DNA from 2 places in the Intestinimonas butyriciproducens genome. Region 1 is predicted to be linked to the other one. Evidence: a T-box and tRNA genes for the amino acid it is inferred to sense, from the RefSeq annotation. Region 1 holds a T-box; the other holds one or more tRNA genes.
The links. A T-box is a leader RNA that pairs with one kind of tRNA and senses whether it is charged. The one in region 1 lies ahead of SRB521_RS00065 (glycine--tRNA ligase), so its partner is inferred to be a tRNA-Gly.

Region 1 (14,666 bases):
TCGTCAAGCGCATCACACTGGATTTTTTCCGCAACTACCTCCATCTTGAGTGTGCCTTTTCCCCCGCTACTAACGTGATCTATGGGGAGAACGCCCAAGGAAAGACCAATCTGCTGGAGGCCGTCGCCTATTTGTCCACCGCCTCCTCCCACCGGGCCCGATATGACCGGGAACTCATTCAGCTTGGGGTGGACTCCGCCTGGATCCAGGCGGAAGTCTTTGCCCGTGAGCGGGAGTTTACCCTGGAGGCCCGCCTCTCCCGGGGGACACGGCGGCAGCTCTCCTCCAACGGTGTGCGGCTGAAATCAGCCGGAGAGCTCTCCGGTGTTCTGAATACTGTTCTCTTCTGTCCGGAGGATCTGTCCCTCATTCGTGACGGTGCGGCGGCGCGGCGGCGCTTTCTGGACGAGTGCATCTGCCAGCTCCGCCCCCGGTATGCCATGGCCCTGGCGGAATATAAAAAGCTTTATGAACATAAGATCCGCATTCTCCGGGACTGGACGGAAAAACCCTCCCTCCTGGACGCCCTGGATGAGTTTTCTCTCCGTATGGCTCAGACCGGAGCGGTGCTCATCCACTACCGGGCCCACTTTATACGGCGGCTCCAAGAGGTGGTCCCCCCCATCCACAGCGACTTTTCCGGCGGAAGGGAGCGCCTGGACCTCCGCTACGAGACGGTTAAGACCGTGACTGACCCGGAAGCGCCGATGCGGGATATCCTTTCCCAGCTGCTGGAGCACCAGGAATCCCACCGGCAGGCGGAGCTGGAATCCAGACAGTGCCTGTCCGGGCCCCATAAGGACGACCTGGCTGTGGATTTGGATGGCGTATCCGCCAAGACATACGCATCCCAAGGGCAGACCCGTACGGCGGCCCTCTCCCTGAAACTAGGGTGCCGTGAGATTTTTTTTCATGATACCGGGGAATGGCCTGTCCTTCTGCTGGACGACGTGCTTAGCGAGTTGGACCACCGGCGGCAGGAGTTCGTTCTCAACCGCATTGCCGGCGGACAGGTCTTCATTACCTGCTGCGAGGACGACCGCCTGGAGGGACTTGGAGAAGGAAGTACGTTTCACATCCACAACGGACGGCTGGTATAGCCGTCCTCTGAACCGGAAGAGGAGCGATCTATGTATCTGCATCTGGGACAATCCGTGGTGGTGCCCTTTCGGGATGTCATCGGTGTATTCGATATGGACAATACCACCTCTTCTCATCTCACCCGCAAATTTTTAGAGCGGGCGGAGCGGGAGGGCCGTGTGGTGGATGTGTCCGGCGATCTGCCCAAGTCCTTCGCCCTGTGCAGGGCCGGGGATGGAGCGCCGGTGGTCTATCTCTCCCAACTCTCCACGGCCACCCTGCTCAAGCGGGTGGAGAACAATCTATTTGAATGAAAAAGCACGCAGACAGGTTCTGTTTGAACATAAAAGAAACAGGGCCGCCGTTCGCGTGTAAACACGGAACCCAGGAGGTTTTAAAATGTCTGAAGAACTGGAAAACAGCGAGATCAGCCAGCCGGAACAGGTATCACATGAGTACGGCGGTTCTGAGATTCAGGTGCTGGAGGGACTGGAGGCCGTCCGCAAGCGGCCCGGCATGTATATCGGCTCCACCTCTTCCTCCGGTCTCCATCATCTGGTGTATGAGATCGTAGACAATGCCATCGACGAGGCTCTGGCCGGTTACTGCGATGAGATCAATGTGATCATCAAAGAGGGCAACGTCATTACCGTCACCGACAACGGCCGCGGCATCCCTGTGGACATACAGCCCCAGACCGGACTTCCCGCGCTGGAGGTCGTGTTTACCATCCTCCACGCGGGCGGTAAGTTTGGCGGCGGGGGCTACAAGGTCTCCGGCGGCCTGCACGGCGTGGGCGCCAGCGTGGTAAACGCCCTGTCTGAGTGGCTGGAGGTCCAGGTCTACAAGGACGGCAAGATCTATGAGATGAAGTTTGCCAGAGGGAAGGTCACCCAGCCCATCACCGTGGTGGGGGATACCGATAAGCACGGCACTGTGGTCACCTTTCAGCCGGATCCGGAGATGTTCACCGACACCACCGTATACGATTACGATATCCTCCATACCCGTATGCGGGAAGAGGCTTTCCTCAATGCCGGACTGCGTATCCACACCATCGATCAGCGCGCGGGCAGGGAGCAGCATGATGACATGTGCTATGCCGGCGGGATCCGGGAGTTTGTCACTTGGCTCAACCGGGCCAAGAATCCCATTCACGATGGCGTCATCTATATGGCGGGGCAGAAGGGGGATTCCATCGCCGAGTTGGCCTTCCAATACACCGACAGCTACAGTGAGAGTATCCTCTCCTTTGCCAACAACGTGCATACCCCCGAGGGCGGCATGCACGAGACCGGGTTCAAACAGGCGCTGACTTCCACCCTCAATGCCTATGGGAAAAGGATGAATCTGCTCAAGGATGGCGATGAGATCAAGGGCGAGGACTACCGGGAGGGGCTCACCTGCATCATCTCCGTGAAGCTTACCGACGCCCAGTTTGAGGGACAGACCAAGGCCAAGCTGGGAAATTCCGAGGTGCGTACCCTGGTGAGCGCCATCGTATCGGAAAAGCTGGAAGAGTTTTTGGAGGAAAATCCGGCGGTAGGCAGGGCCATCCTGGACAAGGCCCTCACCGCCTCCCGGGCCCGGGAGGCGGCCCGAAAGGCCCGGGAGTCCATCCGGCGCAAAACCGCTTTGGGCGGCGCGGCCATGCCCGACAAGCTGCGGGACTGCAATGAGGTGAATCCCGAGCTCACCGAACTCTATATCGTCGAGGGCGACTCCGCCGGCGGCTCGGCTACCCAGGGCCGGGATTCCCGCTTCCAGGCCATTCTCCCCCTGTGGGGCAAGATGCTCAATGTGGAGAAAGCCCGCGCCGACAAGGTGTACGGCAACGACAAGCTCCAACCGGTCATCACGGCTCTGGGGGCCGGGATCGGGGACGAGTTCGACCCCAATAAGCTCCGCTATCACAAGGTCATCATCATGGCCGATGCCGATGTGGACGGCGCCCATATCCGTACCCTGCTGCTCACCTTCTTCTTCCGCTTTATGCGCCCGCTGATTGAGCAGGGCTATGTATATGCCGCCGTGCCCCCCCTTTACAAGCTGACCAGGGGCAAGCTCACACGGGTGGCCTTCTCCGATGAAGAGCGGGACAAGGTCTCCGCTGAGCTGCGGGGCGACAATCCCAACGCCAAGGTGGACATCAGCCGCTATAAGGGCCTGGGTGAGATGGACCCCCATGAACTGTGGGAGACCACCATGGACCCAGAAAAGCGCACGCTCAAGCGGATTGAGCTGGACGACGCCGTCCGCGCGGACGAGACCTTCACCGTACTCATGGGCGAGAAGGTGGAGCCCCGCAAGGAATTCATTGAAAAGAACGCCAGATACGCCGTCAATTTGGATTACTAAATATGAAAAAGACGGGATATATCACGATCTGTATTTTTCTCTGCGCCGCACTGACCGCCTGCGGAAAGCCGCCCGCCACAGAGACGCCGGTACCGTCTCCTGCCGCCGCCGTACAGACGCTAGGGCCCAGCCCTTCCGGAACGATTGACCTGTCGTCCACTCCGGAGCCGGAGACACTTCCAGTCTCTCCCCTGACCGAGGAAAATACGCCCGCCCGGACGGCTTATGCTGCCGCATTGAACACTCTGCTGGACACCAACATTCTGCCGAACGGCGATAAACCATCCGATGATTACACCGGAAGCATCGAGGACCGGGAACGCATGGCGAAGAACCGATTTTCGGTCTGTGATGTGGACGGAGATGGGGTGGAGGAGCTGATTCTTCTCTATACCACCGCCATTACCGCTGCACAACGGGGTTTTATTTTCTCCTGTGAGGAGGAGACAGGCAAGTTGGGGATTCAGCTGGAGTCCTATCCCCTTTTCACCTTCTATAAGAGCGGTGCGGTGGAGGGCGGATGGTCCCACAATCAGGGGAAGGGAAACACCTTCTGGCCCTATGACCTTTACCGCTACGATTCCTTTTTGGACGTCTATGTGGATGTGGGTTCGGTAGACGCCTGGGACGAGAGCCTGGGTATTGAAGATTATCCCAGCCAGGCGGACAAGAGTGGCAGCGGCTTCGTCTACTATATCGAGACCAATGGGTCTATGACCTGGGAGGACCCTTTGGACGTCTCCATCTATGAGGCATGGCGCTACCCCTATGTGCGGGACGGACAAGAAATTTTGCCGGAATATCTGCCCTTGACGGCGGAAAATATTCAAAGTCTGCTGACAGCAGGCTGATCTGATGCAAAGAGAGCAACGCGCTTTTGAAAAAGAAAGGCTGTTTTTGAATGAGTAAAAAACCGCAGTACGATCCTGAGGAGATCCGGTATCCGGACCAAGTCATCGTGACATCCCCCCTGGTGCCGGAGATGGAGCAGTCCTACATCGAATACGCCATGAGCGTCATCGTGGGCCGGGCCCTGCCCGACGTCCGCGACGGACTTAAGCCGGTCCACCGCCGTATCCTCTACGCCATGTATGAGGACAATCTGACCCATGACCGGCCATTTAAAAAGTCCGCCACCTGCGTGGGCGACGTACTGGGCCGGTACCATCCCCACGGAGACCAGAGCGTATATGACGCCCTGGTTCGTCTGGCACAGGATTTTTCCATGCGCTATATGCTGGTGGACGGCCACGGCAACTTTGGTTCCGTGGACGGAGATCCCCCGGCCGCCTACCGTTATACGGAGGCCCGGCTGGCCCGTATTTCCGAGGAAATGCTCCGGGATATCGACAAAGAAACCGTGGACTGGGACCCCAACTTTGACGAGTCCAGAAGGGAGCCTAGGGTCCTCCCCTCCCGCTTCCCCAACCTGCTGGTGAACGGCTCCTCCGGCATTGCCGTGGGCATGGCCACCAATATCCCTCCCCACAATCTGCGGGAGGTCATCAATGCCTGCATCTGTGTACTGGATAACCCCGAGGCCACTCTGCCCGACCTGATGGAGCATGTCAAAGGGCCGGACTTCCCCACTAAAGGCATCATCATGGGACGTTCCGGCATCCGGGCCGCCTATGCCACCGGACGGGGACGACTGATGGTTCGGGCCCGCACGGAATTTGAGGAGTTCGGCAAGGACCGCACCCGTATCATCGTCACCGAGATCCCCTATCAGGTCAACAAGAGGATGCTCATCAAAAATATGGCCGACCAGGTGGAGGACAAGCGCCTGGAAGGGATCTCCGACATCCGGGACGAGACCGACCGGAACGGTATGCGCATCGTCATCGAGCTGAAGAAGGATGCCAATCCCCAGGTGGTCCTCAACCGTCTCTTTGCCCAGACCCAGCTTCAGACCACCTTTGCCATCAATATGCTGGCGCTGGTCAACAACCAGTCCCAACCCAAGATTTTGTCCTTGCGGCACATCTTGGACGAATACCTGGCCTTCCAGGAGGAGATCATCATCCGGAGGACCAAGTATGACCTCCGCAAGGCACAGGAGCGGGCCCATCTGCTGGAGGGCCTGCTCATCGCCCAGGACAACATTGACGAGGTCATCAAGATCATCCGTACCAGCTATGATAACGCCAAGGAGAATCTGATGTCCCGTTTCCATCTGGACGATGTCCAGGCCCAGGCAATCTGCGATATGCGCCTCATTGCCCTTCAGGGCCTGAACCGGGAAAAGCTGGAGAACGAGTACAAGGAGTTGGAGGAGCGCATCGCCTACTTCAACAAGCTCCTCTCCGACGAGGAGATGCTCAAGGGAGTGCTCAAGGAGGAGCTCACCGCCATCCGGGACAAGTACGGCGACGACCGCAAGACAGAGATCCAGGATGTGGAGGATGAGCTGGATATCGAGGACCTGATTGAGGAGGAGGAGTGCGTCTTTACCCTCACCCGCGCGGGCTACATCAAGCGGACGCCGGCCTCGGCCTATCGGGCCCAAAAGCGGGGCGGAAAGGGCGTCAGCGCGCAGACACTAAAGGAGGAGGACTGTGTGGAGACCGTGTTCACCGCCTCCACCCATGACTATATCCTGTTCTTTACCAGCATGGGCCGGGTCCATCGGAAAAAGGGATATCAGATCGCCGAAGCGGGCCGGACGGCCAAGGGTACCAACATCGTCAACGTCCTCCCCATCGAGCAGGGGGAGAAGGTCACGGCCATGATCCACCTGCGGGAGTATGCCGAGGACCGCTATCTGGTGATGGTGACCCGGAACGGCACGGTAAAGCGCATTTCTCTGCCTGTGATCAATACGGCCCGGAAGGCCGGTATCCGCTGCATCACTCTGGACGAGGGGGATGAGCTCATCTCGGTCCGGGAGACGGACGGCAAGCAGGCGATCCTCATTGTCACACACGACGGTATGGCCATTGCCTTCCTGGAGACGGACGTGCGCTGCATGGGCCGGGACGCCACCGGCGTCCGGGGCATCAAGCTGCGGGAGGGCGACTATGTGGTGGGCGCCGCCCGGGCCAAGTACGATCACCAGGTACTGATGGTAACGGAGAACGGCTATGGAAAGCGCACCCCCATGGACGAGTATTTCCGGGCGGACGGACCGCAGAACCGGGGCGGTTATGGCCTTAAGGGCTATCAGGTCACGGAAAAGACCGGCCCTATCGCCGGGGTCAAGGTGGTCTCCGGCGAAGAGGATATCCTCATCATCTCAGACGACGGCGTGATCATCCGGATGCCGGTAAAGGATATCAACAGCTACAGCCGTACCGCCCAGGGCGTGATTCTGATGCGTCTCCAGGAGGGTGTGAAGGTCATCTCCATCGCCCGGACCGACCATGAGGGGGAGGAGATCGAGGAGCCCGTGGAAGACGAGATTCCCAAAGCGGGGAGCGACCAGGGGGGCCGGACGGAACCGGAGCAGTAAAAGCGCCCGGACAGCGTGAAAGGAGCTTTGCATACGACTGCGATGAAAACGGTGACCATCTATACCGACGGGGCCTGCTCCGGCAATCCCGGTCCCGGTGGCTGGGGAGCGATCTTGATGTATGGATCGTTCAAAAAGGAGCTCTCCGGCGGCGAGGCCCATACCACCAACAACCGTATGGAGCTCACGGGCGTCATTGCCGCTTTGGAGGCGCTCCGAGAGCCCTGTATCGTGGAGCTTTGGTCCGACTCCAAATATGTCATCGACGCCCTGGAAAAGGGCTGGGCCAAAGGCTGGCGGGCCAAGGGCTGGGTCAAGGCGGACAAAAAGCCCGCCCTTAATCCCGACCTGTGGGGCCGGCTGCTGGACCTGTGCGATTATCACAAAGTCCACCTCCACTGGGTCAAGGGCCATGCGTCCAACCCCTACAACAACAGGTGCGATGAGCTGGCGGTCATGGAGAGTCGAAAGTATAAGGAATAAAAAAGTGGGGTCCGAGCTTGGTTCGGACCCCACTTTTTTACACCATTCCGAGAGAACGAAGAAGGTAGAGCCATCCCGTCAGAGTAAAGGCGCTCAGACAAGTGGTGAGCATGACGGTATTGGCGGTGAGGGCACCCTCATAGCCCAGATTCCGGGCCATAACAAAGCTGCTGGAGGTGGTAGCGGAGCCAAGCATGATAAGCACGGTCACCAGCTTGTCGGTACGGTACCCCAGAAGGACCGCCACGGGAAGAAAGAGGGCCACGAAAGCGATGAGCTTGAAAAAGCAGCAGACCATGGCCGGGGGCAGTTCCTCCCTGGCCCTGGCCGCGTCCACCGATGCGCCCAAACCAATGAGGCCCATAGGGGTAGCGACCCCCGCAAAGTTGGAGAGCGTCTTTTGAAAGATAACGGGCTGCGGGATCCGCAGCAGCGACCAGAGAATCCCGACCAGAATCCCGATCAGGATGGGATTGGAGGCCACATCCCAAAACGTCTTTTTGAGGAGCGCTCTTTCCAGCCGCCCGCGGCCTGGCCGCATCAGCGTGAGCACCAGCACCGCCGCGATGTTGTAAAGGGGCACGGCCCCAATGATCATCAGAGGGGCGGCTCCCGCGGTCCCGTAAATAGTCTCAATAAAGGCCACGCCCAGAAGAGCTACGCTGCTGCGATAGGAGGCCTGGACAAACTCCCCCCGGATCTCCGCCGAGAACAGCCGGGAGACCAGGAGCACGGACAGGATGCTCACACCGGTGGTGAAGAGGCAGAAGAGGACGAAGGGGCCGTCCCAGACGGCGAAGAAGTCCGCCCCCGCCAGGTCTTTGAAAACCAGCGCCGGCAGCGCCGCCTTGAATACAAAGGCATTCATCTTATCGGCAAAGACTTTGTCCACAAGACCAATGCGCCGGAAGAAAAAGCCGACCGCCATCATGAGGAAGATGGGGACTGTGGCGTTGAGGCAGAAAATCAGATGTTCCAAGGGGAGGCGCCACCTTTCTTGGACTTTGACAGGAGATGAGGATGAGGCCGTGCTGCCGGGATTGGACAGATGGCCGGGGATCGGTCTACAGCTTTACCACAAGTCCCATCCGGCGGGAGAGCTCAGCGGCCTGATAGAGATCCACCACGGCGCCTTTGAGTTCATCGCAATGTTCGGAGAGGACAAGCGCGTCAATGGTGCAGGTGGTCAAATCCACATGTTCCAGCGGAGTGTGGAAAAAGTTCACCTGATTCAGATCACACTGCTGAAATTCCACACCGGTAAAAGTACAGCGGCTGAAAAAGGAACCGGTGAGAGCGGAACTGGAAAAGCGTACTTCCCGCAGCCGGCTCTGGTTCCAGTTGGCGGCGGAGAAGCGTCCCTGCTCCAAAAGACCGCGCCGCATCCGGCAGTTCTGAAGCCGGACGCCCAGGGCTTTTGTCTCATGGCAGGCGAACCGCAGCCAATAACTGTTTTCAAAATTTCCACCGGAGAGGTCACAGGTGTGGAAAGTAACGTCGGAAAAAGAAGTTCCAAACCAGTCGCAGTCCGGAAGCCGGCAGTGGTCAAAGACCACATCCTGCAAAACAAGGCCGCTGAGGTCCTCCCTCTCCAGCTGGAGATCCCGGATCAAGAGGCCGGAGAGCTCCTCGTCCTCCTCCCGTGCCCTGCGGGCAAGGGCCGGAAAATCATCAACAGGCTGTGGAAATTTTGTGTGTATAGGTTCAGACTGTGCCATGGCGGCTGCCTCCTTCAAAAGGGCCGCCGGAGGATCCTATCGTCCCACGGCGGCCTTGTCTCATTTTGCGCCGCATCCCGCGGTTTTGCTCAGGATATGCTGTCATAGGCGAAGTGCCTGCGCCAGTAATACTGCAGCATGTGATAGTCGTCCACCAGAGCCTGGCCCTCCGGCGTCAAGGCGGCGGTGAGCCTGCCGTCCTCCACGTAGAGACCGGTGGGGGTGTTGATGACCGGCACCTGGTCCATCACCTGCTGGGTGGCCTGCATAAAGGCGTTCCCATCCCAGCCGCACTGGCGAAAGACCTCGTTCATCAAAAAGTTGGGGCTGATGGTGGGGCCCTGTCCGGTAAAATCCCGGTCCAGCGCCTCTTTGGCGGCATCATTGGCCCAGATGAGGTAGCGGGTGGAGTAGTAGTTGTAAAACCCCTCCTCTGTGGAGAAGTCCAGATCCAACCCTATGGCCTTATATACCGCGTTGCCGTCTCCCAGCCAGGGGTTGTGGTCCCCAAAGACCACGATGACCACCGCTTCGCTCTCCCCGCGGAAATAATCGAAGAAGGCTTTCAGATTCTGGTTGGTATTATAGATTGACCCAAAGTAATTGTTCAGGATATTTCGTTCCGCATCGGTGTAATCCCCGCCCAGCACATAATCATAGCCGTCCTCCCACCAGAGTGTGTCGTCGCTGTATGGGCCGTGGCCCTGATAGGTGAGGTCATAGGTGAAAACCGGCTTGCCCAGGGCCTTGTTCGCCTCCCATAGCTGGATGAGCTCCGGGAAGAAGAGATCGTCATACCCCACGTCTCCGCCTGTCATCGGCGAAAAATAGTTTTCCACAAACTTGTAGTCCTCAAAGCCCAGGTTCCGGTTGATGTTTTCCCGGTTGTAGAACCAGGCATAGCAGGGATGGGCCCCGGTGACGGTGTACCCCTGGCTCCTGAAATACCAGGGATAGGAGTTGCTGAGACTGCGGAAGGAACCCAGGCGGGAGAACCCGGTGAGAAAACAGCGCTCGGAGTCCACGGTGCCCCCGGCAAAGATATTGGTGATGAGGTTTCCCGTGACACTTTCAGCCTCCAGGGCGTGGTAGTCCTCGTACACCTTGGGATCCAGCTCTGGTACGCCGTATTTGGTAAAGTCGTCGTAGGATTCCAGCATGATGGAGAGGACTGATACCTTTTGCTCTTCCGGAATATCCGCGTCCTCATAGGCGGAGAGGATGGACTGGGCCCGTTTTTCATCATAGCCGTCGGGAGGCGCATCGGAGGCGGACTTCACACTGTAAAGAAAGGGGTAGACGAAGCCCTTGGAGGTATAGACCTGGGTGGCCGACCAGCGGTTGATGAGAGCGTAATTTTCCGTGCGGTTATTGTAGATATCGTCGCTCTGTATGAGCGCAGAGAGGGGAAAGCACAACACCAGGGCCAGGGTAAAGCCCAGATACCGCAACCTGCCGCGGGGCCGCCACCGGGCACAGAAGTGGAGCGCCGCCCAGCCCAGCACCACCAGGAGGAGGGCGGCCGCCATGGTCTTGGTCAGAAAGAGCTGGTATTTCCCCGCCATGTTGCCCGCCTCCTTGAGGAGAAGCAGGTCCTCAAACATCAAAGGATCATTGCGGAACTGAAGCTTGAACCAGCTTGCTATGGTAAGGCCCAGTACGATGACAGCGGTGATGCCGTAGCTGAGGCCGGCCCGGCCCAGAAGAAAGTAGAGCATCAACCCCAGCAGCAGCACTGGCGCCAGATTCAAAAAGGCGATGAGGGGGTGCTGAAAATAACTCAGAAGCATGGCCTTGCGGTTGACGACAGCGGCAAACAGAAGTGAGAGCCCGCCGATGCCCAAGAAGCTGCAGAAGACAAGCCCTATGTTCCAAAACCAGAACAGGAGCTTTTTCCACACAGGCCAGTGAGAGGGGGGACATGGCTGAAAAAGTACAATTTTTTTCATAGTATTTACCATTTCTTTACATTCGTAGAGAGAAAAAGGACATGGAGCGGCGGCCCAGAGCAAGGGCCGCCGCTCATGTCCGCTCAAAGACGGAGCTTCTGTGCAGGGTGGTCGTGTCAGAACGCCACGCCCCGGGCGATATAATCCTTCAGTTCGCTGATGGGCAGACGGATCTGCTCCATGGAATCACGATCCCGGACCGTCACACAGTGGTCGGCGGGGGTTTTTTCATCACCCACGGTCTGGAAATCCACCGTGATACAGAAGGGCGTGCCGATCTCGTCCTGGCGGCGATAGCGCTTACCGATAGAGCCGGCCTCGTCGTAGTCCACCATAAAGTCCTTGGAGAGCTGTGCATAGATATCCTGGGCGGCGGGCCCAAGCTTTTTGGAGAGAGGCAGCACAGCGCACTTGAAGGGGGCAAGGGCGGGGTGGAAGTGCATGACCACACGGGTGTCGTTCTTTTCGGCGTCCACCACCTCCTCGTCGTAGGCCTCCACCAGGAAAGCCAGCGTGACACGGTCGGCGCCCAGGGAGGGTTCGATGACATAGGGGATATAGTGCTCGTTCTTTTCCTGGTCGAAATAGGTGAGGTCCTTGCCGGAGTGCTCCTGATGCTGCTTGAGGTCATAATCGGTGCGGTCGGCCACGCCCCAGAGCTCGCCCCAGCCGAAGGGGAACATAAACTCAAAGTCCGTGGTGGCCTTGGAGTAGAAGGCGAGCTCCTCCGGCTCGTGATCCCGGAGGCGCAGATTCTCATCCTTAATGTGAAGGCTCAGCAGCCAGTCGTGGCAGAAGTTGCGCCAGTACTGGAACCACTCCAGATCGGTGCCGGGCTGGCAGAAGAACTCCAGTTCCATCTGCTCAAATTCCCGGATGCGGAAGATGAAGTTACCGGGTGTGATCTCGTTGCGAAAGCTTTTGCCTACCTGGCACACACCGAAGGGAAGCTTTTTCCGGGTGGTGCGCTGGATAGCGGGGAAGTTCACAAAGATGCCCTGAGCGGTCTCAGGCCGGAGGTAGACCTCGGTGGAGGAGTCCTCGGTGACGCCCTGATGGGTCTTGAACATCAGGTTGAACTTGCGGATATCGGTGAAGTCGGACTTTCCGCAGCCGGGACAGGTCACGTTGTTGTCCCGGATAAAGGATACCAGATCCTCGTTGGTCATGGCCTCCACATTGACGTCCGTCCGGCCCTGCTCCCCGCACCAGGTCTCAATGAGCTTGTCGGCCCGGTGGCGCATTTTGCAGGCCTTGCAGTCGATGAGGGGATCGTTGAAGGTGGTCACATGTCCGGAGGCCACCCAGACTTCCGGGTTCATCAGGATGGCGGCATCCAGGCCCACGTTATAGGGATTTTCCTGCACAAATTTTTTCCACCAGGCCCGCTTTACATTGTTCTTGAGTTCCACGCCCAGGGGACCGTAGTCCCAAGAGTTGGCAAGGCCGCCATAGATCTCGCTTCCGGGATAGACGAAGCCCCGGCCCTTGCAGAGAGCGACGATCTTTTCCATGGTCTTCTCTGTGTTTTTCATCATAAGACACTCCTCATTTCACCTTAGATAGTATGGACGAAAACCAAAAAACGCCCTGAGCCATGAAGGCTCAGGGCGAACTTCTGTCCGTGGTGCCACCTGAATTCGGGGCCTGGAGAGGCTCCGCGCTCTTGCCCCGGTAACGGCGGGGTCCGGCAGGGCATTTCCGCCCCGCGGCTCATGGGCGCCTTGGGCGCGTCCCAGGGGGCCTCACACCTTCCGGCCCCTCTCTTCTGCTGGAGATCGCGCCTACTCTTCCCGGTCATTGCCAATGTTCTGGGGTATTTTATCATCTTTTTTCCACTCCGTCAAGGCCGTTACACTTTCTTTCCGCTTTGTCATCCAAATGTAACAACTGGAGGCGGGGCCAGTGCTATACTGAAAAAAACAGAAACGGGAGGTATCCAGATGAAACGACGGCTGATGGCCATGGGGCTGCTCCTTACGTGGGCCCTTGCCTGGGGTTCCTCCGCCCTGGCGGCGGAGGAGACGGAGGTGGAGGTCACTCTGAACGGATTTGAGATAGAGTTGGAGCACCCCATTTTGGCGTGGAAGGGGAGCACGATGGTCCCGGTGGAAGAATTTTGCCGGAGCCTGGGGGGAGATGTCCAGACCGCCTCCTGGGACAGCTCTCCCCTGCCCGGCGGCATCCTGTACCGTTGGGCCGAGGACGGCTCCGGTGTGCTCACGGTGGAATGGTATGACCGGACAGTGATCCTCACGCCGGGAAAAGAGGGTGCCGCGTTCCGGGACGGAGTGCTCTATGCCCCTCTGCGCCCCCTGGCGGAGGCGCTGGGGCTCACGGTGGAGTGGACTGGCGTGGTGGAGCTCTCCTATCCCAAGCGACAGGTATATGCCGAGAGTTTGGAGGAGCTGTTCAACGCAGTGGCTCCCGATACCGAGATCGCGCTGGCACAGGGGGAGTACTCCTTCGCGGACATGGATGTGGAGGCGATCCACAATCCTTATGTCCTGGTGGATTACGACGTATTTGATACCGCCACAGGGGAATACAATACCGGGGCGGTCTATCAGGTGGTCATCCAAAATGTCCGGGACCTGACGATCACCACCGGGAATTACCCGACGCCGACCCGGATCTCTACCCCGTGGGCCTACGCGGATGTGTGGCGGTTTGAAAACTGCCGTCGGATAGAGCTGGTGTCGGGAATCGCCGTCCACGACGTGGAGCCGGGCTTTTGTGCGGGCAACTGTGTGGAGCTGGAGAACTGCCGGGATGTCAACCTCCTCGAACTCACGCTGGATGGGAGTGGGGCCTATGGCCTGTGCGCCATTAACTGCCGGAATGTGGGCCTGTACAGCAGCGTCATCCAGAACTGCACTTATGGAGCGGTCAGTCTGTGGGATTCCAAGGACATAGAGCTTTTGAACTGCCGCATCCGCGACTGTACCGGGTGTTTCCACCTGCTGGAGGTCTGTAATACCTCCGATGTCCGTCTGTGGGAGTGCTACGCTATTGAGGGAAACTCCGCCGGTACTCTGGTAGAGAGTACTTACGGGAGTCAAAACGTGGTGTTTGACCGCTGCCATTTCGGAGAAAACGACTTTGGAGGGATAAACGGCTATGGCTGGCAGAGCTCCGGCGGCGCAGTGTTTGTGGACTGCACCGGGCTCAGCTGAGGAAGAGCTCCACATCCTCCACAGTAAGGCCGCTTTGCAGGGCTAGATTGATCCCGAATCCGATGACCTTGGCCATGTCGGAGACCCTCTGATCGATATCCCGGGGCGTTACCATAAGGCTGCCGCCCTCCCCCGCCAGCGCGGCGGGGTCCAGCTCTCCCTTTCCGGCCTCCTCCAGAATATCGGCGGCCAGGGTGGCCCCGTCCACCACGGTGGGGACGCCGATGGCGATGACCGGAACGCCCAGGGTCTCCCGGTTCAGCGCCGCCCTGTGATTGCCCACGCCGGAGCCGGGGACGATACCCGTGTCGGCAAGCTGTACGGTGGTGCAGACCCGCTTGAGGCTGCGGGAGGCAAGGGCGTCCACCGCGATCACACAGGCGGGATGGATCCGTTCCGTCACCGCCCTTACCAGTTCACCGCTCTCCACGCCGGTGGTGCCCAGCACCCC
Region 2 (14,666 bases), 170 kb from region 1:
GATCGTCCAAAAGGTGGGGAATCCACTTTTTAAGAAGGGCCGCTCCCCAACGGGGAGCGGCCCTCAGTCTTACGATGGGATCTCAAACTCCTGCACGCCCATATAGCCTGGGGCGATCTCATACTTTTCAAACAGGACCACCGGACGGCCCGCCTCATTCAGGTAAAAGGGCTGGTTGTCCCGGATGGAGGTAAATGCCTCGCTGTACTCGTCGCCGCCCCAGTAAACATGGTCGGGGTCCTGACTGCGCTGGGCGATCTGTTCCCGTACAGAGGCGTTGACGATCTCCTTCCAGTCGGGGCCGAGCAGATCCCGAAGGGTCAGCTCCTTTCCGCTTTCCAGATCGATGCTGTAGGGATAGAGCTGCTGGAAAGCGGTGGCCTGGGTCTCTGTTTCCGTGATCAGGAAAGAGAGATACCGGTCATTTTGGCATTTGATCTCATAGTCCACATCGATGATAACGGGCATAAAGTCTTCCGCCTCGCCCCCGGTGGCGATATAGGCCGCCCTGGCCGACCGCGCCCTCTCCTCCGCCTCGTCCAGAAGGGACTGGATGCGGGTGGATATCTCGGTGTTGATGCGCTGCTCCAGCGCAGTGTGGCCGGTGTTCTCCAGGGCCGGGAGACGCACGTCGATGAGGTGCTCCTGGTCCTCAATCTGATATTCCGCAACGGTAAAAATGCGGGCGAGCTGGCCCAGCACCGGCACCTCATATACCGCCTGGGCAAAGGTGGGGCTGGTATTGACCAGAAGGACAAAGCAGGCGCAGCTGGCCAGGGCTGTACCTAGGCTCCGGCGCAGGGCGTGCCTGCTCCGGCGGGCCTGGTCGCCCGCCCGGACGGCGGTGGCCACCGCAAAGGCCAGCTCTTCCGGAGGCTCCACACTGTGATAACGCTCTTTTGCGCGCTCCAATTCAGGATTCATGTTCGATCTCCTCTCCTGTCATTTCCTTGAGTTTCTTGAGAGCCTTGTAGAGCCGGGACTTTACTGTATTCAGGTTCGTCCCTGTGCACTGGGCGATCTCTTCCAGTTTCATGTCTTCAAAAAAACGCAGCCGGATCACCGCCTGTTCACGGGGGGAGAGCTTGCCGATGGCATCATAGAGGTCCAGGCGCTCTCCCGGGTCCCGCCCTTCGGTCGCGCGCTCGTCCAGGGACGTTTCAAGGGGGACAAGTCTCCGGCTCTGCCGGAAGTGGTTCATGCACTCATTGAGTAAGATCCGATAAAACCAGGTCTTGAGATAGGCGGGTTCCCGCAGCGTGTCCACCTTGGTGAGGGCCTTTACGACGGCCTCCTGGACCACATCCAGGGCTGCATCCCGATTTTGGACATAACTGAACACCAGGCGGTAAAAATCCGTCTGTCCGGCTGTGATATGGTCCACCAGGAGCTGGCGGGTGTCCGGGGCGGTCGATCTCAAAGGGGCGGCAGCTTCTTTCTCTGTTAGGATAGGGCGCATCCATGGCCGTGGATGGCGAGGCGAAAGGTCCGCAATGGGCAGGGGCGGCCTATTTGCTGACGGTGTGCGTGCGCAGGACCTCCAGCCAGCGCTGATAGGCAGACTTGGTGAGGTGGACGCCGTCAGTGCTCTCCTCCGGGCACAGCGCGCCGTCATCGCCTGCAAAGGAGGCGTGGAGATCCACCAGGTAGACCTCTTTCTCCGCGGCCAGCTCGGCGATGAGGGCATTGTAGGTCTCTACCTTGTCATTGGTGAGATAAGCATGGCTGTCCGATTTTTCCGCGGTCACAGGCAGCAGGGTCTGCAAATAGATCTGTGCGTCCGGCTGTGCATCCCGCACCAGATCGAGCAACCCCCCGTAGGCTTTGTAGAACCTCTGGTCATTATACCAGCCCAACTCATTCACGCCCAGAAGCAGATAGACCTTCCCATAGGTTTTGGTGCCCAAGGCCTCCAGGGGAGTCACCTTGCCGCTGTCGGTCTTGATGACTTTGTCGGTACGGATGGACTGCACGGTAAGGCCCTTATAGGCCAGGTTGTCGGCGCCCCGGATGCCGCTGTAGAGGAGCAGGCCGTCAGTGAGGGAATCCCCCAGGAAAGCGGCGTCGGAGAACCAGGAAGCCTCGGCGGGGTCGGAGGCGGGAACGGGGACGGTGTAGTCATAAGGAGCGGACGGATGCGTCTCCTGGGCAGGGAGAGCGGTAGGGACAGGGAATGGGGTAGGAACCGGGGTGGGGGAGGGCGTCTGGGTGACAGCGGGGACCGGTTCCGGAAGCATGGGCGCTTCCGCGCCCTGGCCGGGAGAGAGCAGAGAGCGCCCACCCACCAGGGTGAGGGAGATCAGGAGCACGGCAACGGGGAGGCGGAGCGCAGAGCGGTTCCGCCGGGCGGTCCGCTTGCCGGAAGTGTTTTTGGAGGTCTGGACCATGGGAGTTCCCGTCCTTTCGTGTTTCTGATGATTAGACACGACAGGGGGAGAAAAAGTTTGCCTGAAAAAAATAAAAAAGAGGAAAAAAGAGCAGCCTTTGCAGCGCAAGGGAAAGGTATGCCCAATGGCGGGGATAAAGAGGAAGATACGACTGCAGTCGTATTTTTCTTTTGGCGCAACGCGTCCCAAGGCCGCCAAATTAAAAAAAGAAAGACACGACATATGTCGTGTCTTTCTTTTCCTGGAGCAGGTGACGAGGCTCGAACTCGCTACCTCCACCTTGGCAAGGTGGCGCTCTACCAGATGAGCTACACCTGCAAGCGACGAATAATATTATACGCAATCCCCGCTCTGATGTCAAGAGAAAATGTAAAAAATGCGCGACTGAGAAAGAAGTGAAGAGCAAAGAAGCGGCGTTCACACCCCACCCTGCGCCCATATGCGGCGGAGAGGCTGTGCATCCGCCTTTGTCCAGATGGAGAGTCCGGAGAGGCATATATGCAGAGGCCGCCGCACTCTATGGAGCGCGGCGGCCTTTTCGATCCGCTGTCCCGACGCCTTGGAAGCACTCCTTGCGTGGGCGGACCGGATGTTGGACGGTGGAAGTTCCGCTTTGGCTTTGGGGATTTGTTTTCAGAGAAACACTGCCCAATGCAGGCTTCTCCTTTCGCCTTTCGCCAGAGGGCGACGTCGCCCGGCACCGGCTTAAAAGGAGATGTCTTGTCCAGCGGAAGGTCGTTTCCAACCTGTCCGAGATCTAGTGTGCACAGAGGGGGCAAAGAAATACCTGGCATTTTTCGGTATAGGACGTGTCATATTTGCCCAAACTGAAAATAAACATTTTAAAAAGAAAGGAGGCGGTCCACCTATGACGGAGGCGGCCAAAAACAAGGTGTTTTTCTTCCGCCGGCGGGCGGAAAACGAGCGGGACGAGGAGCTGCGGGCCCTGCGGGAGGGCCTGATCCGGACCCGGACCCTCATCAACCAAGCTTATGTGGGGTTTAACGGCACCGGGGACCCGGACTTGATCGAGTCCTATGTCTTTGAGATCAATTCTCTTCAGGCACGATACTCCTACCTGCTGCGGCGGGTCAAGGAGCTCGAGGGACAGGAGGCCTGAGCGGTGGAAGGCTTTTTGACCGACACACTGCCTTGGCTCCTGGTGGGACTGGTGGCAGTGGCCGCGCTGCTTCTGCTGCGGCAGCCCATCCAATACCTGACCCGACTCTGTCTGCGGACCCTGTGTTCTCTGGCCGCGCTGGCGGCGCTGAGCCCGCTGGGGCCGCTGATCGGTGTGGGCCTGGGAGTCAACCTGGCCAACGCCTTGGTCATGGGGCTGCTGGGCGTACCCGGATTCGGACTGCTCCTGATGCTCAATTGGGCCCTAGCCAGATAACGGAAAAATTTTCTTTGCCATTTTTCCACTCTGTTCACAGATTCGAAACAACCATGCCGTAAAATGTAGCCTGCGAAGACCTCAATAGATCAAAAAGCAGGTGAGTGGAAATGAAGCGAAAAATTTGCGCGCTGATGCTGGCACTGGGCCTGACGGCAGCAGTGACGGGCCCGGCCGCCGCAGCAGCTTTCACCGATGTGCCCTCCGGCGCATGGTATGCAGAAGCAGCTGCAGCGGTATCCGACGGAGGGATCATGAACGGGACGACGACCACCACCTTTTCACCCGACGGGCAGGTGACCCGGGGTATGGTGGCCGCTGTCCTCTGGCGTATGGCGGGCAGCCCCGCCCCCAAGGGCGGAAGCTCTTTTGCAGATGTAGAGGCATGGTATTTCTATGCCGACGCCGTGGCTTGGGCGGAGGAAAACGGCATTGCGGCCGGACGCAGCGACGGGAGTTTCGGCGGCGGGGATATCGTTACCCGGGAGCAGCTTGCGGTTTTCCTCTACCGATACAGCCAATATGCGGGAGAGGAGCTGGCTAACGGCGTATTGGACATATACTCCGATGTGGACAGCGTCCACGCATGGGCCCGCGAGGGCATGGCCCATGCCGTGGGGGCCGGACTGATCACCGGGCGGGACAATGGGGAGCTGGACCCCGGCGGCCCGGCGACACGGGCGCAGCTCGCGGTGATCCTGCAGCGGCTCATGACGCCCGCTGTAGGATAAAGCGGCTTCTGAGCGGAACAGAATGCGGAAAGACCGGCGCACAGCTCTTGGAGCTGTGCGCCGGTCTTTGTTCCATGGCAAGGAGCATGGCGCAGGGTGGAATATTTTGAAAAGGAGAAGCCGATGCACCGGATTGACAGGAGGAGGGACTCCTGCTATAGTGAAGAAAACGCGTGGGGAGGAGGGTGCGATATGGGTTGGAAGAATCGGCTCATAATGGTATTAAAAGGAAATGTCTTTGCCACCAACGGGATTATTGCGCCCTTTTTGCGGACCCCACGGCGGTGAAGCGTATCCCATAGACACCGGCCGCGGCATTCCGCCGCGGCTTTTCTGTGCCCTGCAGGAGGAAGCCGCGCTGAAAATGGCAGCGCGGCTTCCCTTTTAGGTATGTGCATATTTTCGGTTCATACGCCGGATTGAGAAGGGCAGAATCACCACGCTGAGGAAAGAGAAGAGGCTGGCTCCTATCATGATATAGAAGAAATTCAGGTAAGAGCCGGTGGCGGTTTTGATGATGCTGATGTAAGAGGCTACCAGGGTACCCACGATAGAGGTAGAGGAGACAACGCCGTAGTTTAAACGGTAATACTTCATGCCGTAGATCTCTCCGGTAAAAGAGGAGGCCAGCAGAGCCATGCTTCCATAGGCCAGCCCCAGCAGAACGAAGAGCAGGATGAGCAGGTGGGCATAGCTGCCCTGATAGGCCGCCACCATTCCTATGGACAGGAAAACAAAGATGGCGGAAAGGGCCACCATGAGCTTCCAGCTCCCAAAGCGGTCGGCGAGCCAGCCGGAAAGCGGGCGGCCAAGGCCGTTTCCGGCGCTGAGCAGGCCGACGCCAATTGCACTCAACGTGGCGGGCATCCCGATGTCCGCCGCGATCAGCGCCGCCTGTCCGATCACGGCCTGACCCAAAAGGGACAAAATAACCTTCCAAATTGAAAAAAGGTAAAAGCTGGGGGAAGCAAGCATTTGCCTTGTGGTGAAATCATGGCTTGCGGAGGAGTCCTTTTTGCCGTTGCCGGCCTGCGGCGGCTCCTGGAGGAGAAATCCCGCAGTCAGGACGGAGACAGCCAGAAGGACGATGCCGATCATGCGGAAAACATTCCGCCAGCCCGGCCCAGAGGTTACAAAGTGGGAGAGCAGAGGACTGAACAACAGGCCGCCCATGCCGAAGCCGGCCAGCAGGATGCCGGAAACAAAACCACTCCGGCCAGGAAACCAGTGGACCACTCCGGTCAGCCAGGCGTTATAGCAAATACCGATGCCCGTGCCCACAAAGACCCCGTAAAAAAGGTAGAGAGTAAAAAGGGAGACCGTACAGGAGCTGCCCAAAAAGCCGGATACCGCCAAAGTGATCCCCAGCATCAGAGCGGTTTTTTGCGACAGGCGGGCCGCGAGCACGCCGTTGAGGGCCATTCCTACAAAGAGGCAGAGCATGGAGAGGGTGTAGGCCACCGAGGTCTCTGCGCGGGTCCAGCCAAATTCGGCCTCAAGGGGCGCGACAAAAATAGACCAGACATAGATAAGGCCAAACAACAGCAGAGAGGCCATACCGCAGACCAGGACCGCAATGGGGTTTCTCATCAGCTTCTTCATAGGTCCCAATTCCTTTCTTCCATAGATATACAGGGGCGGACGGGGACAAAGGGGAGCAATTGGTTGATAATGCAACATTTTATCAGAGATATAAAATGGATACAACCACTTTTCACAAATTTATTGTGACAAATTGTTGCGGTGATACTTTGAAAACAAGGGAATGAAAAAGATGTTTGAGATTGAAGAACAGCTCCGCACGCTTCTGCGGCTGGAGTTTTGGGGGAATATTCGGCTGGCGGGGGGTGTTTGGGTCCTTTTGCTGGTGGGACGGGGGTTTTCCCTGTTTCAAGTGGGGGTGGCAGAGGCGTTTTTCCATGTGGTCAGTTTCTGTTGCGAAGTGCCGTCCGGTATGCTGGCCGACGTTCTGGGCCGCCGCAGGACGCTGATTGCCAGTCAGACCATGTTCGCCTGCTCCGCCGCCGCCATGATGCTCTCACAGTCTATGGCAGGGGTGTGCCTGGCCATGGCGCTCAACGCAATGGCATATAACCTGGCCTCCGGTACGAGGGAGGCCATTACCTACGACTCTTTGCTCCAGGCGGGACGGGAAAGAGACTATCTCCGCATCTCTTCCTTACAGAATACATTGTGGCGCGGTGCGCAGGCGCTCTCCACCCTGTGCGCCGGGGCAGCGGCGGCGCTGGGATATGTCCGGGGATACGGCGTCGATCTGCTGCTCTCCCTGCTGGCCGCCGCCTTGACCTGCCGCCTGGCCGAGCCGGAAGTCACGGATGCCCAAAGGGCACGGAGCAGGCCCGCTCTTCGGGACCTGCCGGAACGCCTGGAGAACTGCGGCCGGGAGGCCCTCGGCTTTCTAGCCGCCCATCCCCGGACGGTGGGGCTTATGCTCTTTAACGCCCTAGTGGGCGCCTGCGCCACACTGCTGCGTTTTTTTCTCCAGGACGCGCTGGTCCGCGCCGGCGCACCCTCTGCACTGCTGGGGCCGCTTCTGCTGCTGATCGAGCTGGGGGGTGTGGCTGGAGCACGGCTGGCGCTGCCGCTTTCCCGGCTCTCCTACCGTAGGGCCGGGGCGCTCTGCGCTGTGGGGGTAACCGTGGGATGCCTGATGCCGCTTACAGGGGCCGTCCATCTGATGGCTGCCGGCGGCCTCCTGGCCGTAGCCTGTGACGACGCGCTCGAGACGCTGACGGGCAGCCGGCTCAACGAAAACTTGCCCTCAGATCAGCGCGCCACGCTCATCTCCGTGTCCTCCATGGCGTTCAGCTTGGTGATGATCGCGCTCGCTCCGATGGCCGGGGGACTGGCCGCATAGGCATTGTTACAGGAATGTTACAGCAAAATCACGAAAAATTCGCTCTGCGCAGAGGGCGCACTTGGAACCTGTGACCCGATAAATGGTGGATATTTATAAAATAGAGGCAGGAATCCGCAACATATTGCGGCGTTACTCCGTCAAAAGAGCGGGAATGGACTCGACCGTTTCTTACCAAAAAGGACTTGACGCTGTACGGAAAAGCGTGTATCATTACTTTTGTAACCTTTTGTAATCATTTATTATCGCTCTGTCATTATTCTTCGATTATTTTGATCGGATTTTCTGACTAACGCATAAGGGAGGCTTCGTCTGCATGGATGAGATCCTACGGGCGCCGCAGGAAGAGTTCCCGCTCCATACGCAGCGCAAAGGCCGCGCCCCGTCTGCTCAGGGCGGGAGAGAGAAGGCTGAGCGCGCAGGAGAGCGGTTCCGCAAGCTGATGGAGGCGGGGGTTGCGCAGGGACGCGTGTTCCGGCTGCAGGGCATCCGGGTATATCACCGGACTCGGTCCGCTGTTGCCGGGCGGCCCAAAATGGCGCCGTTGCCATTTCTGGCGCTGACAGCCGTGATAGGCATTGCCGCTGTGGTGGGCACGATGTACACCCCGGCCTATGTTGTTACGGTAGACGGCGTGGATGTGGGGCTCGTAAGAGACCAGTCGGTGTTCCGGCAGGCGGTGGAGCGCGTGGAAGAGCGGGCCTCCGATATTTTGGGCTATGACTACCACTTGGCGCACGAGGTGAGCTACGAGATGGCCCTCACCGGACAGGATCAGATTACCCCGGCTGCTGAATTTGAGACCTATCTCTTTGATCAGATCGGTGAGGTCATGAAGAGCTATGTCCTCACGGTGGACGGCCAGTTCGTGGGTGCGGCCACGGATCGGGCGGCGCTGGACGGAATGTTGGAGCAGTTGGCGGCTCCCTACGTGACGGAGAACACGGTTTCCGTAAGTTACACCAAGAACGTCCACATCACCCGGGAGTACACGCCCTCCGATGTTCAGCAGGACACCGCCGCCATGCTGGCCATGCTCACGGAAAACACCAACGGGCAGACCACCTACGAGGTTCAAAAGGGCGATACCTTTATGGCTCTGGCCTTCGACAATGATATGACCATGGCCGAGATGGAGGAGCTTAACCCCGGTGTCGACATCAACAAGCTGTATATCGGCCAGATCCTGAACATCAAAGAGGAGATCCCCTTCCTGGGGGTGCAGACGGTGGACAGCCTCACCTACCATGAGGAGATCGCCTGCGAGGTCCGGGAAGTGGAGGATGACAGCATGTATCAGGGCGAGTCCAAGGTGCTGGATGCCGGTATCCCCGGCGAGGCGCTGGTGACCGCCGACGTGACTTATGTCAACGGCGTGGAAAAGGAGCGCAACGTCACCTCTACCACTGTCCTGCGGGAGGCCACGGAGAAGGTCATCGCAGTCGGGACCAAAGAGCGGCCCACCTGGTATCCCACAGGGAACTATATCTGGCCAGTCTATGGGCGCATCACATCCCGCTTTGGCTACCGCTCCATTTTCGGCTCTTACAGTTACCACTCTGGACTGGATATCGCCGTTCCCTACGGCACCTCGGTAAAGGCTTCTGACGGCGGTACCGTCACCTTTGCGGGGTACAAGGGCAGTTATGGCTACCTGGTCATCATCAACCATGGCAACGGCGAGCAGACCTATTACGGACACAATTCCAGCCTGCTGGTCTCTGCGGGCGACAAGGTCTATCAGGGGCAGACCATCGCCAAGGCCGGTTCCACCGGGCGCTCCACCGGCAGCCATTGCCACTTTGAGATCCGCATCAACGGCACGGCGGTAAATCCGGCGGCCTATCTCAATTGAAACGGAAGCTTGCAATATAAAAGGCCGCCCGTCCCTCAAGGGCTGATGACGAATAAGGAAAGAGACCATGATTCGGATAGGCGGCTAAACGGGCGAGGGTTTTAAGAAAAATACACGAAAAGGGACACTGACTTGAAGCAGTGTCCCTTTTTCATACCCATTTCCGGATAGCTGCCTCCAGGAAATGAGGCGAGAAGATGGCCGAGCCGGGTGCATAAGATCGCTTCTATGGAGCCGAGGCAGAGCAATACACCTTGCTTTGCCTGCCCAAAGACAAAGGCCGGAAGCGATGTCAGGGGTGCGCGTAGCGCATTTATTTTACCCTTGACTCCGTTTCCGGCTTTTGCTATGCCTCCGGAATAGAAGCGTCCGCAAGGACGCGCAAGCCACCACGTTCGCGTGGTGTTCGGCCCGCACGTTTTGTGTCGGGCCAGGGGCTTGGGAAACTCACCAGCAAGCGGGAAAGGATATCTCTTTCCATTGCGTGCTAACTAGTATTTTTCTGGAACCCGGATATTAGCCTGCTCGGAATCTACATGAGTCGAAAGAGTGAAAAGGCCGTTTACGAAATTGGTCAAATTTATATGTCTAGAATGAATGAACAAATGTCCAGACACTTTGAAACTGTTATTAAGTTGCGTTTTGATCAGGTCAGCGGCATTGTTTCTGCTGTCTCAGCAGATAATAACAATAAAGAAAAGTTATATGAGGAACTTGTTTACAGGGCACAGGTCAGGAACTTTGACTATTTAGCACTTTGTTCTACTGAGGGAGATTTTCAGACTCTTTGTGGACAATCAATACAGCCACTGAACCCGGAGCCCTTTGTAGAAGCATTAGTACGAGGAGAGCAAAGAGTCGCGTTAGGTAGTGATCCTGCTGGAAATCTAGTGGTATTGTTTGGCGTTGATGCTACTGCTTACCCTATGCAGGATGGCAGTATGAGCACTGGACTGATAGCAGCCGTCCCACTGGAGTACATCACCGATTTCCTTTCCTTAGAGGATGAAGAGTAGCTGATGTATTATCATATTATCAGGCCGGACGGTAGTTTTGTAATACAGAACTCCAACACGGAGTTGGGGTATTTTTCAAAAACAATTAAACAATTCAAAGGATACGCGCTCACCGGAAACGCCTCACTAAGCAAGAATTCCTGCGCTGTTCTCTGGAATGTTGTACTGTGCGGACTGGGGCTCCCCGCTCCGCGCTCATCGCGGCCAGATCATATTAAAGATGGCGAGTAATACACTTGAGGAACTGACCCCAGGAATGCTTCGAGATCTGATTAAAGAAATTGTTATTCATGATGGTGACAGAAGCAGCGGCCACCGGCAGCAGCGTATACCTTCATCGGCGCGATGGAGGACGCACAGGTGCTTGCAAAACTCGATCTAAAAGGTCAAGCAGCGTAATGTACTCTCGTACATTACGCTGCTTGACCTTTTGTGTCCTCAGCCAAGAGACGGGCTGCCTTTTATATTATCTGCGTTCCAGTGCCATGTCATAGGCGTGTTTGGTCTTTTCGTCAAAACAGACGAAGAGGATCTCGTCAAAGGCGGCTGGGTGGGAGGTGAGGAATCCCCGCACCGCTCCGACGGCAATGGGGGCGGCCCGGTCCAGAGGGAATCGATAGACGCCGGTGCTGATGGAGGGAAAGGCGACGGTCCGGCAGTCATGCGACAGGGCCAGTTCCAGACAGGAGCGGTAACAGGAGGCCAGCATAGCCTCCTCCCCATGTCCGCCGCCGTGCCATACCGGACCGGGGGTATGCAGAACGTATTTTGCGGGCAGAGAATAACCTTTTGTAATTTTAGCGCTCCCTGTTTTACAGCCGTGCAGGGTCCTGCATTCAGCCAGGAGGGCCGGGCCGGCCCGCCGGTGGATGGCCCCGTCCACACCCCCTCCTCCCAGAAGAGAGGGATTGGCGGCGTTGACGATGGCATCTGCCCGGATCTGTGTGATGTCGCCCAGCAGGGTGCGGATGGGCTCACGCATCGCCGTTGCCGGGTTCCGGCCAGGGGTCGGAGGCCGAGTCGCCGTCCCCGTCTGCGGGGAGCTGGGCCTGCAGAGAGGCCGGGTCGGTAAAGACCTGCTCAAAGGTCTTGGAGTCCATGGTCTCATGCTCCAGCAGGTAGCGCGCCACCAGGTCCAACTCCTTGGCGTGCGCCTTCAAAATGGACTCACACCGGGCGTAGGCGTTGTCGATGAGGGTCTTGACCTCCTCGTCGATGATACCGGCGACCTCCTCCGAATAGCTCTTGGCCTGGGCCATGGACCGACCGATAAAGACCTCGTCATGGCCGGTATCGAAGGTGACGCTACCCAACCGGTCGCTCATGCCGTAGCGCATGACCATGTTCCGGGCGATGGAAGAGGCCCGCTGGATGTCGTTGCCCGCGCCGGTGGAGATATCCCCCAGGGTGAGCTGTTCGGCCACCCGTCCGCCCAGCAGAGAGGCAATGCGTTCGGTGAGCTCCGTCCGGGAGAGGAAGTTCTTGTCCTCCTGGGGTAGGCTGATGGTCATGCCGCCTGCGCCGCCCCGGGGCACGATGGTGATCTGATGGACCGGATCGGCGGTCTCCAAGCTGTGATTGACCACGGCATGGCCTGCCTCATGATAGGCGGTGAGGCGCCGTTCCCGGGGCGTGACCACCTTGCTCTTCTTCTCCGGGCCGGCGATGACTTTGATGACCGCCTCGTGGAGATCCTCCATGGTGATGAAGCGCTCCTCCCGGCGGGCGGCCAGCAGGGCCGCCTCGTTCATCAGGTTCTCCAGGTCCGCACCGGTGAAGCCGCCGGTGGCCTTGGCAAGCTCCGCCAGGGAGACGTCGTCCGCCAGGGGCTTATTGCGGGCGTGGATCTTCAAAATGGCCTCCCGCCCTTTGATGTCGGGATACCCCACGTAGACCTGCCGATCGAACCGGCCGGGACGCAGGAGGGCGGGATCGAGGATGTCCACCCGGTTGGTAGCGGCCAGAACGATGACACCCTCGTTGGCCGAAAAGCCGTCCATTTCCACCAAAAGCTGGTTCAGGGTCTGCTCACGCTCGTCATGGCCGCCGCCCAGGCCGGCGCCGCGCTGGCGGCCCACGGCGTCGATCTCATCGATAAAGACGATGGCGGGGGAGTCCTTTTTGGCCTGGTCAAAGAGATCGCGGACCCGGGAGGCGCCCACGCCCACATAGAGCTCCACAAAGTCCGAGCCCGAGATGGAGAGGAAGTTGACGCCGGCCTCGCCCGCCACGGCGCGGGCCAGCAGGGTCTTGCCGGTGCCCGGTGGGCCTACCAGTAGCACGCCCTTGGGGATACGGGCCCCCAGGGCCACAAACCGCTTGGGGTCCCGGAGGAATTCTACGATCTCCCGGAGTTCCTCTTTTTCCTCATCCGCGCCGGCCACATTATCGAAGGTCACCTTTTTGTCGCCCTGGTCTGCCAGGGTCCGGGTCCGGGCACGGCCAAAACGGGCGGTCTTGTCTCCGCCTCCGCCCGCGCCGTTCTGGCGCAGAAACATAAAATACCACATAAAGCCGAAGATGACAAAAATGGCCAGATATGGCAGGAAGGACATCCAGGGAGAGGGTGTGGGGTCGGGGGGATAATCGTAGTCAGCGAGGATGCCCGCCTGCCACTGCTTTATAATGAGCTCGTTGAAATCCTCCCGGAAGAGCTCCAGGGAGTAGAGCTTGTAGGAGAGGGTGGTCCCGTCCTTCAGGAAGAGGGTCAGGTTGTTGTTTTTGTCCACCACCAGGCGCTCCACGTTCTGCTGTTCCAGCTCCCGGCGGACCTGGGCATAAGAGGGGGCGGCGGTGGCGTTCATATTCTGGAGGGTCCAGAGGGTCCCCACCAGGATCATCAGGATCAGGCCGTAAAAGGCCACGTCCCGCAGGCTGATTTTTTTCAAGAAAGTACCACGTCCTTCTGTATGGGGTGGGGATACTTAGTCCGCCGTGACAAGCTCCTCTTCATAGACACAGGGCTTCAGGATGCCTATGTAGGGAAGATTGCGGTATTTTTCCGCAAAGTCCAGCCCATAACCCACGACAAAGAGGTCGTCTACGGAAAAACCGGTGTAGTCGGCCTCCACGGGCTTGGTGCGGCGGGAGGGCTTATCCAGCAGCGTACACAGCCGGATGGAGGCGGGGTGCCGGGCCTGGAGCAGCTTGAGCAGATAGCTCAGGGTGTTGCCGCTGTCCAGAATGTCCTCCACCACGATGACATCCTTGCCCTCGATGCTCTCCGAGAGGTCCTTGGTGATCTTCACCTGACCGGAGGAGGTAGTGCCGGCGCCGTAAGAGGATACGGCCATGAAGTCCAGGGTGCAGGGGAGGGTGATGGAGCGCACCAGATCCGCCATAAAGACAAAGGAGCCCCGGAGGACGCTGATGAGAATGGGCTCCCTGCCCGCGTAGTCCCGGTCAATCTGTTTGGCCAGCTCTTGTACTCTGGTGCGGAGCGCCTCTTCGGTGAATAAGACCCGTTCGATGTCCTGTTCCAGCATATCCATATCCATCCTTTACTCATTCTGAAGCTCCTCAGCGGGAGCGGTTCTGAGGGCGATGACCTCCAGCGCCGGCGCGCCGGAAGACGAGAGGCGGCCCTGGTCGGGGCCGAAACCTGCCAGCCACAGAGGGCCTGATGCGTCAGCCAGCAGGGGAAGACGATCCCGGTCCCAACGGGGCACCTTGGCGTCGATGAGTAGCTTTTTGACTGTCTTGGCACGCCGCCGGGGGAGGGTGATCATATCTCCGGTCAAACGGGGGCGGACCACCAGGGGACCGGTCAGACGGGAGGGATCGAGAAAGAAGTGGTCTGGGGTATCGGGCGGCTGTTCCGGTGCCGGGGCCCGGCGGCAGGCAATGGTCCAGCCGATGGAGGGCAGGACCGCCTCGCCGGGAACGGACAGGGAAACAGGCGCAAAGGAGGGGGAGCGGCGTGCCCCACGGACCAGGATCAGCTCCCCATAGACACGCCGGGCGGTGAGGCTGTGGGGCAGACTCACTGCTCCGGAGGGGGATGGCGAGCGGGAGAGGGCCACCACGGCGGTAAGATGGGCGGCGCGGAACTGAAACTCCCCCAGACGGCCCAGCAGACAGCTCACGATGCGGACTGCGATGGGGTCGGGCTGAGAGGCCAGGAGGGCGGCAGAGATCGAAAGCCCGCCGTCGCCCGCAGGTCTCGCCCTGCGGGCGACCGCCGCGGCCTGGGCGGAGAGATAGTCGTTGTCGGAGCGGAGATAGCGAATGGTGTCCGCCATGCGGGGGACAAACCAGGGGTTGATCTCATCCAGCAGGGGGATCACCTGATGCCGGACCTGATTCCGGGTGTAGGCGTCGTCCTGGTTGGTGCTGTCCTCCACGTGGGGAATATGGTAAAGCTCCAGATAATCCTCGATTTCCCGGCGGGTGGTGGTGAGCAG

Region 2: it encodes a tRNA-Gly, which carries the amino acid that the T-box ahead of SRB521_RS00065 (glycine--tRNA ligase) is inferred to sense. The anticodon was not compared.

The regions. Positions count from the first base shown of each region.
Region 1 covers NZ_CP011524.1:3,040-17,705, forward strand. Annotated here, with positions in the region: gene recF (DNA replication/repair protein RecF) at 1-1,100, shown strand, start outside; gene remB (extracellular matrix regulator RemB) at 1,131-1,394, shown strand; gene gyrB (DNA topoisomerase (ATP-hydrolyzing) subunit B) at 1,480-3,438, shown strand; gene SRB521_RS00035 (hypothetical protein) at 3,441-4,289, shown strand; gene gyrA (DNA gyrase subunit A) at 4,340-6,889, shown strand; gene rnhA (ribonuclease HI) at 6,932-7,372, shown strand; gene SRB521_RS00050 (AEC family transporter) at 7,410-8,351, opposite strand; gene SRB521_RS00055 (pentapeptide repeat-containing protein) at 8,437-9,090, opposite strand; gene SRB521_RS00060 (LTA synthase family protein) at 9,180-11,039, opposite strand; gene SRB521_RS00065 (glycine--tRNA ligase) at 11,156-12,574, opposite strand; T-box leader at 12,643-12,849, opposite strand; gene SRB521_RS00070 (right-handed parallel beta-helix repeat-containing protein) at 12,983-14,215, shown strand; gene gpr (GPR endopeptidase) at 14,208-14,666, opposite strand, start outside.
Region 2 covers NZ_CP011524.1:3,061,569-3,076,234, reverse strand. Annotated here, with positions in the region: gene SRB521_RS15150 (DUF3298 and DUF4163 domain-containing protein) at 70-924, opposite strand; gene SRB521_RS15145 (RNA polymerase sigma factor) at 914-1,420, opposite strand; gene SRB521_RS15140 (GDSL-type esterase/lipase family protein) at 1,509-2,387, opposite strand; tRNA gene SRB521_RS15135 (tRNA-Gly) at 2,630-2,705, opposite strand; gene SRB521_RS15130 (DUF2508 family protein) at 3,256-3,507, shown strand; gene SRB521_RS15125 (pro-sigmaK processing inhibitor BofA family protein) at 3,511-3,783, shown strand; gene SRB521_RS15120 (S-layer homology domain-containing protein) at 3,894-4,514, shown strand; gene SRB521_RS15115 (MFS transporter) at 4,899-6,116, opposite strand; gene SRB521_RS15110 (MFS transporter) at 6,289-7,392, shown strand; gene SRB521_RS15105 (M23 family metallopeptidase) at 7,709-9,247, shown strand; gene SRB521_RS15100 (hypothetical protein) at 9,784-10,263, shown strand; gene SRB521_RS16905 (DUF4368 domain-containing protein) at 10,421-10,645, shown strand; gene SRB521_RS15090 (O-acetyl-ADP-ribose deacetylase) at 10,730-11,245, opposite strand; gene ftsH (ATP-dependent zinc metalloprotease FtsH) at 11,238-13,151, opposite strand; gene hpt (hypoxanthine phosphoribosyltransferase) at 13,188-13,754, opposite strand; gene tilS (tRNA lysidine(34) synthetase TilS) at 13,764-14,666, opposite strand, start outside.